3 regions of the Herbidospora sp. NBRC 101105 genome follow, and region 1 is predicted to be linked to each of the others. Evidence: riboswitches for the same ligand, from Rfam matches in the RefSeq annotation. Region 1 holds a riboswitch; each other region holds the start of a gene.
What was found. Region 1 has a riboswitch for thiamine pyrophosphate ahead of QSK34_RS22990 (purine-cytosine permease family protein). Riboswitches for the same ligand answer to the same signal wherever they lie in the genome.
Positions count from the first base shown of each region.

Region 2: another riboswitch for thiamine pyrophosphate. It lies ahead of thiO (glycine oxidase ThiO); the one in region 1 lies ahead of QSK34_RS22990 (purine-cytosine permease family protein).
Region 3: another riboswitch for thiamine pyrophosphate. It lies ahead of tenA (thiaminase II); the one in region 1 lies ahead of QSK34_RS22990 (purine-cytosine permease family protein).

Region 1 is NZ_BSSX01000005.1:503,346-509,173, forward strand. It holds gene QSK34_RS22975 (methylated-DNA--[protein]-cysteine S-methyltransferase) at 1-176, shown strand, start outside; gene QSK34_RS22980 (bestrophin-like domain) at 273-1,040, shown strand; gene QSK34_RS22985 (hypothetical protein) at 1,040-1,696, shown strand; gene QSK34_RS22990 (purine-cytosine permease family protein) at 1,661-3,028, opposite strand; TPP riboswitch at 3,020-3,131, opposite strand; gene QSK34_RS22995 (hypothetical protein) at 3,204-3,662, opposite strand; gene QSK34_RS23000 (ThuA domain-containing protein) at 3,735-5,828, opposite strand, start outside.
Region 2 is NZ_BSSX01000001.1:656,373-662,200, forward strand. It holds gene pknB (Stk1 family PASTA domain-containing Ser/Thr kinase) at 1-841, opposite strand, end outside; gene QSK34_RS03005 (thiazole synthase) at 914-1,684, opposite strand; gene thiS (sulfur carrier protein ThiS) at 1,690-1,890, opposite strand; gene thiO (glycine oxidase ThiO) at 1,891-2,937, opposite strand; TPP riboswitch at 2,927-3,041, opposite strand; gene QSK34_RS03020 (NAD(P)/FAD-dependent oxidoreductase) at 3,166-4,335, shown strand; gene QSK34_RS03025 (Rv2175c family DNA-binding protein) at 4,379-4,753, shown strand; gene thiE (thiamine phosphate synthase) at 4,778-5,422, shown strand; gene QSK34_RS03035 (polyprenyl synthetase family protein) at 5,419-5,828, opposite strand, start outside.
Region 3 is NZ_BSSX01000001.1:1,946,469-1,952,296, forward strand. It holds gene QSK34_RS08595 (ATP-binding protein) at 1-1,691, shown strand, start outside; TPP riboswitch at 1,728-1,838, shown strand; gene tenA (thiaminase II) at 1,834-2,520, shown strand; gene QSK34_RS08605 (DUF6010 family protein) at 2,466-2,897, opposite strand; gene QSK34_RS08610 (GlxA family transcriptional regulator) at 3,018-3,977, shown strand; gene ligA (NAD-dependent DNA ligase LigA) at 3,986-5,828, shown strand, end outside.

The sequences.
Region 1 (5,828 bases):
TCGCGGCCCGCATCGGCCGGCCCCAGGCGCTGCGGGCGGTCGCCAACGCGGTCACCGAGAACCCCGTCTGCCTGCTGGTCCCGTGTCACCGGGTGGTCGAGGGGCCGGGCTCGCCGGGGGCGTACGCCGGCGGAAAAGCGGCCAAAGAACTGCTCTTGAACATGGAAATCGCCTAGCGCAACGAGTCTGTCCCCACACGGTAAACCTGTGATCACTCAATGTGATAGTAATCTCACGCCGGGCAATCACCAGGTCACTAGTGGGGAGTGGTCATGCTGGGGTTCATCGTCGCCGTGGGGTCGGCGATCGCCGTGGTGGCACTGTCGGCGTTCCTGTTCCGAAGGTTCGGCGCCGGCAGTGAAGACTCCGACCCGGGCGGCCCGTCGGTCGGCCACGCCGGGTCGATGTTGTCGGCGCTGTTCCTGCTGGTCTTCGCCATCGCGATCGTCGTACCGTGGACGACCGCCGACTCGGCCCGGCAGAACACCTACACCGAGAGCCAGTCGGCCGTGGAGGCCTACTGGGCCGCCGACGAGCTGCCCGGCCCGGCCGCCGCGCAGGTCCAGGCCGGTCTGCGCGACTACGTCGGCTTCGTGGTCGACCAGGAGTGGCCGCTGATGGCCGACGGGCGGCTCAGCCCCGAGGGCACCACCCGCCTGAACACGTTGCGCACCCAGGTGGCCGGTCTGGTCGTCGACGGCGAAGACCAGGAAGACGCCAAGGCGGCCGTCATGGACCAGATCTCCCAGCTCAGCTCCTCGCGGCGGCAGCGCGCCGCGGACGCCGGGGCGACGCCGCCGACGATCCTGCTGGTGCTGACCGTGGTGACCGGCCTGATCGTGCTGGTCTTCCCGTTCCTGGCCGGGGCCCGGCCGAAGGGGATGGCGCTGCTGCCGATGCTGGCCATGGCGGCGCTGCTGGGGGTCGGCATCTACATGGCCTTCGACATCGTCCACGTGTTCGACGGCGGGCTGGCGGTCAAGCCCGACGCGTTCACCAGTGCGCTGGCCGAGTTCGGCCGCATATCGGGGTTGAGCTGATGAACAACCGGATAACGGCCGCCGCGCTCGGCTTCCTGATGCTGGCCACCCTGTCGGTGGCCTCGGCCCCGGCCGCCACGGCCGACGACATCCTCGGGGTGGGCCTCGACGTGGGGCCCGGCGTGGGCGTGTGCGTCAAGGTCGGGGTGGTCCTCGACGTGGAGCTGGGGGTCGGCGTCGGCCAACAGCCGCCATGCGACCAGCCGCCACCTCCTCCGCCGCCACCGCCGCCCCCCGCGGAGGAGGAACCGCCACCACCGCCACCGCCGGCCGAGGAGGAACCGCCGCCCGTGCCGCAGGAGCCGGAGGTGGAACAACCACCGCCGCCCCCGCCACCGGCCGAGGAGGAACCGCCTCCGCCCCCGCCACCGCCGCCACCCCCGCCGCCGCCTCCGGTGAAGGAGCCGACGCCGAGGGCGGAGCGCCCGGCCAGGGTCGTTCCGGTACGCCTTCCGAAACCGGCCCCCACCACGAAGAAGCCGTCTCCGCGTCCGAAGCCGACCCCGTCGGCCACGCCGGAGCCGCGCAGCCCGAGGGTCGCGGCCGTGGCCAACCCGCCCAAGCGTGAGAACCCGCTGAAGTCGGTGCTGTTCATGGTCGTGTTGTCGACCGTGATCGCCTCAGCCGCGGCGGTGGCCTTCACCCGCATCAGATAGACGACGTGGCCGGGCGCCGCGTGAGGCTCCGATCGCCAGCGTGACCAGCGCGGCGACCAGGAAGGAGCCGAGCGCGGCGCTCATCCACGGCGCGGGGGTGAACCCGACGGCCTCCCGGGCCGACGTCCAGATCGCCTCCCACCAGCCGATGTCGGGCAGCGCCCCGAGCATCCACCAGGTGGCGAACCCGAGCAGCCACGGCACCGTCATCGACCACCGCGACGGCGCGTGGTCGGAGGTGTCCCAGCCGCGCGAACCGCCGAGCAGGAAGTAGTCGACCACCAGCACGGCGAACATCGGCACGAACACCGCCCCGATGATCCCCAGGAACGCCGAGTACGTGTCCGCGCTCACGAAGATCGCCAGCAGCGTGACCAGCACCCCGATGATCAGGGACAGCACCCGCCGGTCGACCCTCGGCAGCAGGTTCTGCAGCGACATCGTCACCGAGTAGACGTTCACGAACGACTGGTCGGTCTCGCGCAGCACCAGGATCCCGAAGAAGACCGCCCCGAGCGACGCGGTGACGAACGGGTCCCACACCTTGTTCGTGTCGTTCCCGACCAGCGCCAGCGCCGCGATGCCCAGCGCCAGGCAGGCCACCTGGGCGATCGTGTAACCGCCGACCACCCCGCCGAACGCCGCCCGCGAGCTCTTCGAGAAGCGCGAGAAGTCGGCCGCCAGCGGCACCCACGACACGCTCAGCGCGATGACGTAGTCGACGGCCGGCGTGAACGCCTCCCACGACCCGGCTCCCAGCGAGGGCCCGCGGGAGATCAGCTCGTACGCGAAATAGATCATCGCCAGGACCACGCCGACGGTGACGTACCTGCGCAGGATGCGCACCGCCCCCAGCGGCTTGATCGTGAGCGCCGTGGTGATCACCCCGGCGACGACCACCCAGACCGCGTAGTGCACGGTGACGCCGAACTGGCCCGCGATGGCCTGGGCGCCCTGGGCGATGACCCAGAGCTCGAAGGCCCCCCAGCCCAGCATCTGGATGATGTTCAGCACGCTCGGGAGATAGGAGAGTCTCGCCCCGAAAAGCCCTCTGAGCAGCATCATCGCCGGAGCGCCCGTCTGGGTGCCCGGGATGGCCGACAGGCCGACCATGGCCGTGCCGATGAGACTGCCCGCCACCGCGGCCGTCAGGGCCGCGACGAAGCTCAGCGGACGGTCGCCGAGAGGGTTGACGAGTGCGATCGCTCCTGAGAACCCGAGCAGTGACACTCCGAGGTTGGCCCACAGGGCACCCTGGTCGAGCAGGCCGAGCGTCTTCGGCGGAGCCTCGTCGAGGGTGAGTGGTGCTTCGGAGTCGACGACGGCAGTCATCACACACGCTCCCTACGCCGGCATTACCCGGACAGGTTCATGCGGTCGGCGACGCTGGTCGCCCTCTCAGCCCGGTTACGCCCGAGCTCCCGCGGTTCTTAGGTTGTCGCAAACCGGGATCAACCCCGGTTCGCTCCCACATGATGCATCATGAGCCCCACTTCGACCACCCCCGTCACTCGTCGCCGTGGTCGGTCGCCGCTCCCGATGTCCGCGAGCGGGCCAGCTCAGTGAGCTGGTTCAGGTCCAGTCCGTCGCAGGTGAGCTCCGCCGAGGCGAGCGTGGCGCGGATGACGGGATCGGCCGGTCCCGGCACGGCCACCGTCGCGGTCTGCATCGCCGCCCAGTCGCGGATCTCGTCGATCGACGGCTGCGGCAGCTCCCGCGAGTACTGGACGATCAGGGCGTTGTCCCGCACGATCAGGTGCTCCAGGCTGCCGCCAGTGGGCACATCCGGGTCGGCCGGGGCGTAGAACGACCGGTCGGGGTGGCGCCACTCGGTGTCGCCGGGCCCGGCCAGGGACGTACGCGGGCCCGATTCACAAATGACCGCCCCCGGTGAGGATTCGGCCGGGGCGCCGCACGCGGCGCACAGGACGAGCGCGGCCACGGGCGCCATGAGACGGCGGAGCATCGGTTCACTCCATGCTTGGTGCGAGGCCGGTGGCCCGAGGAACTCGGGCCACCGGCGGTGAGACGGGACGGGTCAGTTGACCCGCAGGACCGCCGAACGCGAGACGATCGCGCCGGTCGGGTCCGAGGCGCGGACCCGGTACTCCGAGCCGGCCAGTTCCGGCGTCGCGGTCACGGCGATCGCGAACGAGGTCTGGCCGGGCACGTCGGCCCAGTCGGCCGCGCCCGGCGCCTTGACCTGCCACTGGTAGGCGACGTTCTGGCCTTCGGCGGGCGCGGCGAAGACCGCGTCGTCACCGGCCCGGTGGGTGGCCGGCACCGGCTCCGACTGGAACCGCAGGACGACGGCGTCGTCGGCGAGCACCTTCATCCACTCGGCGAGCTCCTTGGCCCGCTCGCGGATCGGGGTGTTGTCCGGGCCGGGCAGGTTGGCCTTGACCTCCCGGCGCACGACCTTGGCCTGCTCCATGGCCTTGACGTAGTCCTTGATCAGGTACGCGTTGTACGACGCGTCGATCGCGCCGTTCAGCGTGGCGGCCAGACCGGCGTCGACCGAACCGTCGGCCACGCCGGCGGCGACCAGCCCGCGCATCTCGAGGTGGGTGGAGCAGTTGCCGGAGGACTGCCCGGCGGCCCACTTGATGCCCTCCAGGATGTTCTTCTGGAAGATCGGGTCGGCGGTGTTCTGCCAGTTGTGCAGCAGCGCCTGGGTGAAGGAACGCCCGCCGTCGTAGTTGGTGCACCACGAGATCGGGTGGTCGGCGCCCTCGATTCGGCCGGCGCTGTTGCCGATGCCGTTCACGTAGGTCGACTCGGTCAGCGTCTGCAGGACGTGCACCTTCTCGCGGGGAAGGAAGCCCCGCCAGTTGTAGAGCTCGTCCATGACCGTCATCTTCTTGGCGAAGTGGCGGGTGGCCGGGTGGGTGTCGTCCTCGGTGACCAGTTCGCCGATGACGCAGCCGCCGCAGGTGTTCTGGATGCCGCCGGCGTTGGAGCCGTGGTTGTCGAACTCGCCGCCGACCAGGTTCTTGTACCAGTCCCAGTTGTGCATGGAGTCGGTGGCGCCGTGGATGGCCACGAAGCCGCCGCCGTTGCGGATGTAGGTCTGCAGCGCGGCCTGCTCGTCGACCGTGGCCCCGGGGGTCGTCGTCGAGGGCCGGTTGGTGACGAACACGTCGTTGCCGACGCTGGAGACGCCGACGAGGGCGTCGTACTGGGACAGGCGCTCGGCGCTCTCGAACGGGTTGCCCGCGACGGACACCTCGGGGCTGAGGTAGTCGTAGACGTCGACGTCGAAGGAGTTCTCCCGGCCGAGGTCCTGGATCATCGCCATCGTCAGCGGGATGTGCTCGTGCCGGAAGGCGCCCGGACGGTTGCCGAACAGCAGGATCTTGAACTTGGGCCGGTTGTTCCGCACGGCCTCGCCCGGGGCGCGGAACGGGTAACGTTCCATGCCCTTGCCCGCGCTCACCGCGATCCCGGTGACGACGTCGGGGTGGTCGACGCCCTGGAGCTCCTCGACGAGGTAGGCGGCGTCCTTGACCAGCGAGTCGCGCATGTAGCCCGCAGGGGTCACCTTCGCGGCCAGCGCGCCGAACTTGACCAGCGCCGCCTCGGCGTCGCCGCTCTCGGCCTCGGCGAGCAGCGCCAGCAGCCGGTCGCCGTTGGGCGCGGAGACCTTGCCGGCGGTCACGTACCGCTGGACCAGGGCGCGCAGGTCGGCGACCGAGGTGGTGATCTCGAAGGTCAGCGTGTACTTGGCGGCGTTGCCGGCGGAGTCGCCGATGTTGACGGCCCAGGTGTGCTCGCCGACCGAGAGGGTGGCCAGGTCGAGCGGCAGGGGGTAGGTCCAGACGCCGTCGATCCACATGTCCCGCACCGCCGCGCCGCCCGCGCCGGGGGTGGGGTCGGTACGGGTCGGGTTGATGGCGGCCGGCAGCGCGCTGTGCGCGACCTTGCCGTTGGGGATGCCGGGCCAGGCGGCGACCGGCGGCTTGGTGTCGATCCGCACCGTGATCGACCGCGAGGCCGAGGCGTTCCCGGCCGCGTCGACGGCGACGTAGCTCACGCTGCCGTTGCGGTCGCCGCTGATCACGTGGGTGGCCGTGCCGCGGTTTCCGTTCCGCACGGCCGGCACCTCGACGGTGCTGCCCGCGACGGTCACCCG
Region 2 (5,828 bases), on a different contig from region 1:
GGGTGCGGTGCACCTCGACGGCCGCCACCAGCATCGCGTTGGCGTCGTGCGGCCGGTCGGCCGGGTCTTTGGCGGTCGCCGCGGCCACCAGCGCGTCGAGCGCGGGCGGGATGTCGTAGGAGAACGACGACGGCGCGGGCACCGACTCGTGGACGTGGCGGTAGGCGACCGACACCGGGCTCTCGCCGCCGAACGGCTGACGCCCGGTGAGCAGCTCGAACAGCATGATCCCGGCGGCGTAGACGTCGGCGCGGACGTCGGCCTGGCCGGTGGTGACCTGCTCGGGGGCCATGTAGCCGACCGTGCCGATCATCACGCCGGAGCGGGTCTGGTTGCCGCCCTCGATGGCCCGCACGAGCCCGAAGTCGACGACCTTGACCCGGCCGTCTTCGGTCATCAGCACGTTCTCGGGCTTCACGTCGCGGTGGATCAGCCCGGCCTGGTGGGCGCTGCCGAGCGCCGCCAGCACCGGGATCATGATCTCCAGCGCCTCGCGCGGCGCCAGCGGCCCCCGCTCGTCGAGCACCGCCCGCAGCGTCTTGCCCGGGAAGTACTCCATCGAGAGGTAGACGTGGTCGCCGTCGGTGCCCTGGTCGAAGACGTGCACGATGTTGGGATGCGACAACGAGGCGACCGACTTGGCCTCGCCGATGAAACGCCGGACGAACTGCGGGTCCTCCGCCAGCGACCGGTGCATCACCTTGATCGCGACCATGCGGTCGAGCCGGACGTCCAGAGCCAGATAGACGGACGCCATGCCGCCCCGGGCGATCCGGGACTCGACGCGGTAACGCCCGTCGAGCGTATGCCCGACGAGCGGATCGGAAAGCGTCGTGTCCACGGCCTCGAGTTTACGGGTGATTTGCCACGTGCTGAGTGCAGGAATCCCAAACCGAGACCGAAACAGGAAGGTTTACCCGTCTTGGAACGGTCGCCCCGGCGAGGACGCCTCAGCATATCGCCGCCGCGGAATTCGGCCCGCCAGAAACGCCCGCCGCCCCGCCTCGACGGCGCCGCGCATCGCCGCCGCCATCAGGTCGGGCTTCTGCGCCCGGGTGACCGCCGTGGCCAGCAGCACCGCTGAACAGCCCAGTTCCATGGCCAGCGCGGCGTCGCTCGCGGTGCCGATCCCGGCGTCCAGGATCACCGGCACCTGCGCGGATTCGACGATGAGCTCGATGTTGTGGGGGTTTCGGATGCCCAGCCCCGACCCGATCGGCGACCCGAGCGGCATGACGGCCGCGCACCCCGCCTGCTCCAGCCGCCGGGCCAGGATCGGGTCGTCGCCGATGTAGGGGAGGACCACGAACCCGTCGGCCACCAGCCGCTCCGCCGCGTCGAACGTCTCGATCGGGTCGGGCAGCAGCGTCCGCTCGTCGGCGATGACTTCGAGCTTTACCCAATTGGTATTGAGCGCCTCCCGGGCGAGCCGCGCGGTCAGCACCGCCTCGCCCGCCGTGAAACACCCGGCGGTGTTCGGCAGCACCTTGATGGCGCGCTCGCGCAGCACGTCGAGCACCGACCCTCGGGCGGCCGGGTCGAGCCGGCGCATCGCGACCGTGGTCAGCTCGGTGCCCGAGGCCACCAGGGCCCGGTCGAGCACCTCCAGCGACGGCGCGCCGCCGGTGCCCATGATGAGCCGCGAGCCGAACTCCTCGCCGCCGATCAGCAGGGGATCGTCCATGTCCTTCAGCCTCCCTGGACCGCGGTGAGCACTTCGACCCGGTCGCCGTCGGCCAGCACGGTCGCGTCCCAGGCGCCCCGGCTGACCACCTCGTCGTTGACGGCCACCGCGATCCCGGTGGCCTGGGCCGTCAGTCTGTGCACGGCTTTCGTGACCGTCGCCCCGTCGTCGAGGTCGTGGGGGTCGCCGTTGATGGTGATGCGCATCTAGATCCTCGCCGGAGTGCATTCGGGCATGAGATCGGCTTCGCCGAAGAGGCCGGCCACGACGGCGTCGGCCGTCAGCGGGGCGAGCAGCACGCCCGCCCGGTGGTGACCGGCCGCCACCCACACGTCGCCGTGCCTGCCGACGTAGGGGAGGTTGTCGGGGGTGCCGGGCCGCAGCCCGGCGAACGTCTCGGCCAGTTCGAGCTCGGTGATGCCCGGCACGATCTCGCGGGCGTCCCGCAGCAGCTCGTAGACCCCGCCGGCGGTCACCCGGGTGTCGAACCCGAGTTCCTCCATCGTCGCGCCGACCACGATCTCGCCGTCGTCGCGGGGGACCAGGTAGACCTCGGAGCCGCGGACCGTGCCGCGTACACACGTGCCCAGGAGGCCGCGCGGGCCGCGCAGCCGCAGGATCTGCCCCTTGACCGGCCGGATCGGCAGGCCGGGCAGGAGGCTCGGCGACCAGGCCCCGGCCGCGACCACGACGTGGTCGGCCGGCAGGCCCTCCAGCGTGGTGACGCGCTCCCTGACGAGCCGGCCGCCCGCGTTCTGGAACGCCTGCTGCAGCGCCTGGGCCACCCGCCGCGGGTTCACCCACAGGTCGTCGCGGGCCAGCAGGCCGCCCCGGACGTTGGGCGAGAGCATCGGCTCGGCCTGGCGGCACTGCCGCCCGGTCAGCCGCTCCACGCGCAGCCCGAGCTTCTCCTCGAACGCGGCCAGCTCGTCGAGCTGGGCCAGGTCGTCGGCGTCGTAGGCGACCTCGACGGTCCCGTCGCCGCGCAGGTCGACGGGGATCCCGCCGGCGGCCTCCAGCTCGCCCGCGAAGGCGGGCCAGCGTTCGAGCGAGGCGAGGCCGAGCCGCAGCAGCGGCTCCTCGGTGTAGGTGACCTCGCTGACGGGCGCCAGCATGCCGGCGGAGGCACGGGTCGCCTGCGACCCCGGGTCGGGGTCGGCCAGGGTGACGGTGAGGCCCCGCGTGGCGGCCCGCCAGGCGATCGACAGGCCGGCGATGCCGCCGCCGATCACGAACACGTCTGAAGCGTTCATCCGCGCTCCCTTCGCCGGCATGATCCGGATCAGGTTCGATAGCGGTCGGGAACCTGTGGAGTTCCCCTCTCAGCCCGGTCAGCCGGACTCCCGCGCGTCTTTGTCCAGAGTAATGCGAATTGATCTGATTCGCACAACACGGAATAGCCGCGCTGTGCGAGCTACTTACTCAATTCGTTACCGAATCTCCATTGGCGGGTGGGCCCGTCGGCAATCTAGGGTCTACTCGTGGATCACGTCGTGGTGGTGGGCGCCGGCCTGGCCGGTGTCCGGAGTGTCGAGGCTTTGCGGGCCCACGGGTACCAGGGCCGGATCACCCTCATCGGCGAGGAACCCCATCGCCCCTACGACCGCCCGCCCCTGTCGAAGGCGGTCCTCCTCGGCGACGCCGACTCCACGGTGGTCGACTCCGACCTGGAGGCGCTCGACGTCCGCCTCATGCTCGGCACCGCCGCCAAGGGCCTCCACGACGGCGTCCTGTCGACCACCGACGGCGAACTCGCCTTCGACGGCCTGGTCGTCGCGACCGGCGCCACGCCCGTCCGGCTGCGCGGCGAGGGCCACCAGCACGTCCTGCGCACCATCGACGACGCCCTGGCCCTGCGCGAGACGCTGGTCGAGGGCGCCCGCGTGGCCGTCGTCGGCGCGGGCTGGATCGGCGCCGAGGTGGCCACGGCGGCGGCCCGCGCGGGCTGCCGCGTCACGGTCGTCGAGGCCGCCGACGCCCCGGTCGCGGCGGCGCTGCCGATCGGCCGCTTCATGATCCCCTGGTACGCCGAGGCCGGCGTCGAGCTCGTCCTCGACGCCCCCGTGGGAACCGTCGACCCCGACGGCCTGACCCTGATGGACGGCGGCCGCATCGAGGCCGACGTCGTGGTCACCGGCGTGGGCGTGCGCCCCAACGTCGCCTGGCTCGACGGCTCCGGCGTGGAGCTCGACAACGGCGTCCTGGTCGACGAGCACCTGCGCAGCTTCGTGCCCAACGTCGTCGCCGTCGGCGACTGCGCCAACTGGTACAGCCGCCGCTTCGGCCGCCGCATGCGCGTCGAACACTGGGACACCGCCCTGGGCGCCCCCGACGTCGCCGCCGCGACCCTGATGGGCGAGAACGCCGTCTACGACCCGGTGCCCTACTTCTGGTCCGAGCAGTTCGGCCGCATGGTCCAGTACGCCGGCCACCACCACGGCGCCCGCCTGGTGCTGCGCGGCGACCCCGAGACCGACGCCAAGTGGGCCGCCTGCTGGCTCACCCACGACCACCGGCTGACCGCGATCCTCACCGTCGACAGACCGCGCGATCTGGTGCAAGGCCGACGTCTCGTCGAAGGACGGCAAAGGCTCGACGCCGCCCGCCTCGCCGACCCAAGCGTTACCCTTCGAGACTGCACCGTGGCGTAAACCGGGTGTTTCATGGTGGCGGACGTGTGGTAATGGTGGATTCGTGACGCTTACAGTTGCGCAGATCGACCGAGACACCGACCAGCTCGTGGGGGAGTGGCTCCCTCTCTCGGAAGTCGCGAAGAAGCTCCAGCTCAGCATCGGCAGGGCGAAGCAGCTCATCAAGGACAAGAAGCTCGTGGGCGCCCGCAGAGGCGGTGGCGAGCCCCAGATCCCGGCGGTCTTCATCGCCGGAGACGACGTCATCAAGGGCCTCCCCGGCACGCTGACCGTGCTCGCCGACGCGGGCTACAGCGAGGTCGAGTCGATCCGGTGGTTGTTCACCCCCGACGAGTCGCTGCCCGGCGCCCCGATCGACGCCATCAAGGCCGGCCGCCACACCGAGGTGAAGCGCAGGGCCCAGGCGCTCGGGTTCTAGCCGTCCCATGACATCGTGGGTCGGGTGACCGACTCCTCCCGGCGCAGACTCGCCGACTCACGCCTCTATCTGTGCACCGACGGCCGCCGGGAGCGCGGCGACCTGGTCGAGTTCCTCGACGCGGCGCTCTCCGGCGGGGTGGACATCGTCCAGCTCCGGGAGAAGGGCCTGGAGGCCCGGGAGGAGCTCTCCCTGCTCGAGGTGTTCCGCGCGGCCTGTGACCGGCACGGCGCGCTGCTGGCGGTCAACGACCGCGCGGACATCGCCTACGCGGCGCGGGCCGACGTGCTCCACCTGGGGCAGGACGACCTGCCGGTGCCGCTGGCCCGGGAGATCGTCGGCGCCGGCATGCTGATCGGCCGCTCGACCCACTCCGCCGTCGAGGCCACGGCCGCCTCCACCGAGCCGGGCGTCGACTACTACTGCTGCGGGCCCACCTGGCCGACCCCGACGAAGCCGGGACGCCCGGCGCCGGGCCTGCCCCTCCTCGCGCACGCCTCGGGTGTGCCCTCCGACCGCCCGTGGTTCGCCATCGGCGGCATCGACCTGGGCAACCTCGACGAGGTGCTGGCCCAGGGGGCGACGCGGGTCGTGGTCGTGCGCGCCATCACCGAGGCCGCCGACCCCAAGGCCGCCGCAGGGGAGTTCGCCCGCCGCCTGCGGGCCTAGTTGCGGCGGGTGGTCGCCGCGATGGCCAGCGCCTTGAGCGCCTCGCGGGCCTCCGCCTCGATGGGGGCCGCGTCCAGGACGGCCACGGCCTCCTTCACGTACGTCGTGATGAGCTCCTCGGCCGAGGCGAGGGCGCCGGTGTCCTCGATGACGCCTCGGAGGGTGTCCACGCCCTCCTCGTCGAGCTTGGGGTCGCCGACGAGGGCGCGTACCGAACGGGCCTGGGCGGGGGAGGCCAGCTCCAGGGTGCGCGCGATGAGCATCGTGCGCTTGCCCTCGCGGAGGTCGTCGCCCGCGGGCTTGCCGGTCTCGGCCGGGTCGCCGAAGACGCCCAGGACGTCGTCGCGCAGCTGGAAGGCGATGCCGACGTTCTGCCCGTAGCCGGCGCAGACCTGGTCGATCCACG
Region 3 (5,828 bases), on a different contig from region 1:
GGACGTTCGTGGCCGCGTTGCGGCGCGCGCTGGAGCCCGGCCGGCCGCCGCGCACGCCGCCGCGGGTGATCGTGACGGCGGGCCCGGGATACGCGGTGCGGGCCGAGGCGGACGTGTGGCGGTTCGAGGAGGCGGCCCGGACGGGCGGGCCGCCGTCGGTCGTGCTGGCCCGGCTCGATGCGGCGCTCGGGTTGTGGCGTGGGCCGGCGTACGCCGGGATGGCGTGGGCCGAGGGGGAGCGGGCGCGGCTGGCGGAGGTGCGGCTGCGGGTGGTCGAGCGGCGGGCGCAGGCGCTGCTGGAGCTGGGCCGGGCCGCCGAGGCGGTGCTCGATCTCGACGCGCACGCCCGGGCCCATCCGTGGCGGGAGGAGATGTGGCGGCTGCTGGCGCTGGCGCTGTACCGGTCGGGACGGCAGGCCGACGCGCTGGCGGCGCTGCGGGCGGCGCGGGCGGAGCTGGCGGGGCGGCTGGGGCTCGATCCGGGGCCGGGGTTGCGGCACCTGGAGGAGGCGATCCTGCGGCACGACGACCGGCTGGCGTTCGGCGACGCGGCCGCGCGCGTGTGGGCGAGCGCGGCGGCGGCGCACGACCGGGTCGCGCCGGGGGCCGGGCCGAGGCTGGAGGCGGCGGTCGGGCTGATGCGCGGCCTGGCGGTGACCGGCGGCGAGGGCCTGGTGGCGGCGCGGGAGCATCGGGCGGCGGCGGTCGAGGCGGCCGAGGAGCTGGGTGACGCCGAACTGGTGGCGCGGGTGATCGGCGCCTACGACGTACCGGCGATCTGGACGCGGTCCGACGACCCGGCGCAGGCCGCGCGGGTGGTCGGCGCGGCGGCGCGCACGCTCGACCGGCTGGCGGCCGGGGCGGCGCCGGCGACGCGGGCGCGGCTGCTGGCCACGATCGCGGTGGAGTCGCGGGGCGGGGGGTCGGGGCGGGCACGCGCGGCGGCGGCCGAGGCGGTGGAGATCGCGCGCGGGCTGGAGGACCCGGTGCTGCTGGTGTTCGCGCTGAACGGCGCCTACATGCAGGAGTTCGGGCGCACCGGCCTGTCGGGGCGGCGGGCCCGGATCGGGGCCGAGATCGTCGAGGTGGCGGCCCGCCACGGTCTGGCGAACTACGAGATCCTCGGCCGGCTGATCGGTCTGCAGTCGGTGTGCGCGGTCGGCGACTTCGCCGGGGCAGACGGGCAGGCGGCGCGTCTCGACGTGCTGGCGGTGCGGCACGACCGGCCGCTGACGTCGGTGTTCACGGCCTGGTACCGGGCGCTGCGGCGGGCGGAGGATCCGGCGGCGGCGTTCGCGGCCAAGGAGGCGGCCTACCGGGAGGCGGCCGGGCTGCTGGAGGGCGCGGGGATGCCCGGGTTGAGCGAGGGGTTGCCGGCGCTGGCGTCGTTGTGCCTGCGGCTCCGGCACGGCCGTGCGCCCGAGCCGGCCGATCCGGGGGTGTACGGCCCGTTCGAGCCGTGGGTGCGTCCGGTTCTGCGGCCGGACGCCGATCTGGGCGCGGTGCCCGATCCGCCGGGCGACCTGCTGGCCGAGGCGTTGTGGACGTTGCTGGCGACGGCCGCCCGCGCGCGGGGCGACGGCGTCGTGTTCGATCGGGCGCGGGAGGCGTTGCGGCCGGCGGCGGGGGAGCTGGCGGGGGCGGGGAGTGGTCTGGTGAGCCTGGGGTGGGTGAGGGACGTCATCGGCTGACCCTCTTTGCGGCGGGCGGCGTGTCGGTTAGGTTGATCATGACATCGCGGGAGCCCGGCGTACCGGGCTGAGAGTGCGGCTGGACGGCCGCAGACCGCTTGAACCTGACCGGGTCATGCCGGCGTAGGGAGAAGGTCTCACCATGACGTATCAGCCGACGTCCCTCACCACGTTCAGCGACGGGTTGTGGGACGCCGTCGACCCCGTCTACCAGGCGATCCTCCGTCATCCGTTCATCACCGGGCTCGTCGACGGGACGCTGCCCAGGGAGGCGTTCCGGCACTTCGTCGTCCAGGACTCCCACTATCTGCGCGACTACGCCCGCGCGCTGGCGGTGTGCGCGGCCAGGGCGCCCGACGAGGAGGTCACCCGCGCGTTCGCCGGCGACGCGGTGGGGGCGATCGCGGCCGAGCGGGAGATGCACGCCGCGTTCATGGCCGACCTGGGCGGGTCGGCCGAGGAGGCGGCGGCCCAGCCGGTGGGGCCGACGACGCGGGCGTACACGAGTTACGTGCTGGCCACGGTGTACGGCGGTTCGTTCCTCGACGGGCTGGCGGCGGTGCTGCCGTGTTACTGGATCTACGCGCGGGTGGGGGCCGACCTGCTGGCGCGCTCGTCGCCCGACCCCCTGTACCGGCGGTGGATCGCGGCGTACGGGAACGAGGAGTTCCAGGAGACCGTGCGCCGGGTGGTGGCGCTGACCGACCGGCTGGGCGCGGAGGCGACCGGGGCGCAGCGGGCGCGGGCGGCGGAGCACTTCGTGGCGACGGCCCGTTACGAGTGGATGTTCTGGGACGCGGCCTGGCGGCGGGAGTCCTGGCCCCTGTGACGCCACAGGCGGGTGATCGACGGCCCGCCCGCCAAGCACCACACCGCGATGACGGGGTCGCACAGGGCGCAGCCGAAGCTGGAGTCGGCGAAGAAGGGGATGATCGGCGCGCCCTGGAGGTGGTGGACGACGTCCCAGGCGGTGTGCAGCAACCAGCCGATCCCGATCCAGTTCCAGTTCGTCAGGCCCCGGTAGGCGACGTAGGTCATGACGGCGGGCATCAGGAACTCGGCGTAGCCGAGCCCGCCGCCACCCAGGTAGGCGGCGCCCGCGCCGGCGACGAGCACGGCGTTGACCGGGCGGCGGTGCGGTTCGGGGATCAGCGACAGCAGGGCGGCGCAGATCAGCCCGATGACGATCGGCATGACGACGGCCATGTGGGGTTCCGTTCTCGGCGGTTTCTGGGTGGCAGCGCCACGGTAGGGCGGCCGGGCGGGGCCGCCCCAGGGGGTGAACGGACAATCAGCGCCGGGTTCCCGCCGCACTAGCGTGGGGGAATGCACACGGTGGCGGTCCTGGCGCTGGACCATGTGGTGGCGGCCGATCTGGCGACGCCGGTGGAGGTGTTCGGGCGGGTCCGGCTGGCCGACGGGAGCCGCCCCTACCGGGTGGTGGTCTGCGCCCCCGCCCCGCAGGTGGCCGGGGAGGCCTTCGCCATCGTCGCGCCGCACGACCTGTCGGCGCTGCGGGAGGCGGGCACGGTCGTCGTCCCGGGATGTTCGGAAGGCGCGCCCCCGCCGCCTGCGGAGGTGCTCGACGCGTTGCGCGCGGCGGCGGCCGCCGGAACCCGGATCGTGTCGATCTGCGCGGGCGCCTTCACCCTAGCGGCGGCCGGGCTGCTCGACGGGCTGCGCGCCACCACCCACTGGGCCGCCGCCGGCCTGCTGGCCCGGTCGTTCCCCGAGGTGGAGGTGGACCCCGGCGTCCTGTACGTCGACAACGGCCAGATCCTCACCTCGGCCGGGGCCGCCGCCGGGCTCGACCTGTGCCTGCACCTGGTCCGGCGCGACTTCGGGTCGGCGGTGGCGGCGGCGACGGCGCGGTTGTCGGTGGTGCCGCTGGAACGGGAGGGCGGGCAGGCGCAGTTCGTCCCGCACGCCCCGCCGGCCGTGCCGCGCGGGTCGTCGCTGGAGCCGGTGCTGGCGTGGATCGAGGAGAACCTCGACGGGGAGGTGACGCTGGCGCGGCTGGCGCGCCGGGCCGGGATGGGGGAGCGGACCTTCAGCCGGCGCTTCCGCGAGCAGACGGGGACGACCCCGCTGCAGTGGCTGCTGCTGGCCCGGGTGCGGCGGGCCCAGCTGCTGCTGGAGAGCACCGACGAGGGGGTGGAGCGGGTGGCGGCGCGGTCCGGGTTCGGGTCGGCGGCGGCCTTCCGCGACCGGTTCAAACGCGTCGCCGGGGTGACGCCGACGGCCTACCGCGCGGCCTTCGGGGATTGTCGGTCGGGTTCGCCATGATGAGGGGCATGAGTGAGACACCCCCCATGACGGCGATCGCCGACGAGAGCGCCTACGCCGAGGCCGTGCAGCTGGCCGTCGACGCGTCGGCCGCCTACTACGGCGACGGCACCTCCGCCCTTGACGACGACGCCTACGACCGGCTGGTGCGCGGGATCGAGGCCTACGAGGCCGGACATCCCGACCAGGTGCTCCCGACGTCGCCGACCGGGAAGGTGGCGGGCGGCGCGGTCGTGGGCGACGTGCCCCACACGGTGCCGATGCTCAGCCTTGACAACGTGTTCGGCCCCGACCAGCTGGCCGCGTGGGCGGCGTCGCTGGAGCGGCGGCTCGACCGCCCCGTGACGGCGTGGAGCGTGGAGGCCAAGCTCGACGGGCTGGCGGTCTCGGCCCGCTACCGGCGGGGCCGCCTGGTGCAGCTGGTCACGCGGGGTGACGGCCAGGCGGGGGAGGACGTCTCCCACTCCATCGGCACGATCGCAGGGCTGCCCGAGCGGCTGGCCGAGCCGGTCACCGTGGAGCTGCGCGGCGAGGTGATGATGACCACGGCGCAGTTCGCCGACGCGTGCGCCAAACGGCAGGCCCACGACGGCACCACCTTCGCCAACCCGCGCAGCGCGGCGGCGGGCACGTTGCGGACCAAGGACCGCCCTTATGTGTGCGAGCTGACGTTCTTCGGTTACGGCGCCCTGCCGCTGCCGCCCGGCGACGGCTCGCCGCTGGCCGTCCGGCTGCGGGAGCTGCCGCACAGCCAGATCATGGAGTGGGTGGCCGGTCAGGGCGTGCAGACCACGGCGGTGACGCCGGTCGCCGGGGTGCTCGTCTCCGACCTGGCGGCGGTGCAGGCGCGGGTGGAGGAGATCGCCGCCGCCCGCGCCGACCTGGAGTTCGGCATCGACGGCATCGTGGTCAAGTGCGACCTGGCCGCCGACCAGGCGGCGGCGGGCTTCAGCTCGCGCGCCCCCCGGTGGGCGGTGGCCTACAAGCTGCCCGCCACCGAGAAGATCACCAAGCTGCTGGCGGTGGAGTGGAACACCGGCCGCACCGGCATCATCGCGCCACGCGCCGTGCTGGAGCCGGTCGAGCTCGACGGCTCGGTCGTCACCTACGCCACCCTCCACAACGCCGCCGACATCGCCCGGCGCGGCCTGATGATCGGCGACTCGGTCACCGTCTACAAGGCCGGCGACGTGATCCCGCGGGTCGAGGCCCCGGTCGTCCACCTGCGCACCGGCGACGAGACGCCGATCGACATCCCGCAGGTCTGCCCGTCGTGCGGCGACGCCATCGACGCCGGCCAGGAACGCTGGCGGTGCGTGCGCGGCCGCGCCTGCCGCGCCATCGCCTCGATCGAATACGCCGTGGGCCGCGACCAGCTCGACATCGAGGGCCTGGCCGTCAACCGCATCAAGCAGATGCTCGACGCCGGCCTCATCACCGACTTCGCCGACCTGTTCTTCCTCACCCGCGACCAGTTGCTCGCCCTGGACCGCATGGGCGAGACCAGCACCGACAACCTCCTGGCCGCCCTCGAACGCGCCAAGGCCCAGCCGCTCAGCCGCGTGTTCTGCGCGCTCGGCGTGCGTGGCACCGGCCGCAGCATGTCCCGCCGCATCGCCGCCCACTTCGGCACCATGGACGCCATCCGCGCCGCCGACGCCGCCGCGATCCAGCAGGTCGAGGGCATCGGCCCGGAGAAGGCCCCCGTGGTCGTCGCCGAACTGGCCGAACTCGACCCCCTGATCGACAAGCTGATCAAGGCGGGCGTGAACATGACCCAGCCCGGCGCGGTCCGCGCCCCGGCCCGCGATTCCGACGGCGCCGAAGCGGCGGGCGAGCCGCTCGACCTGC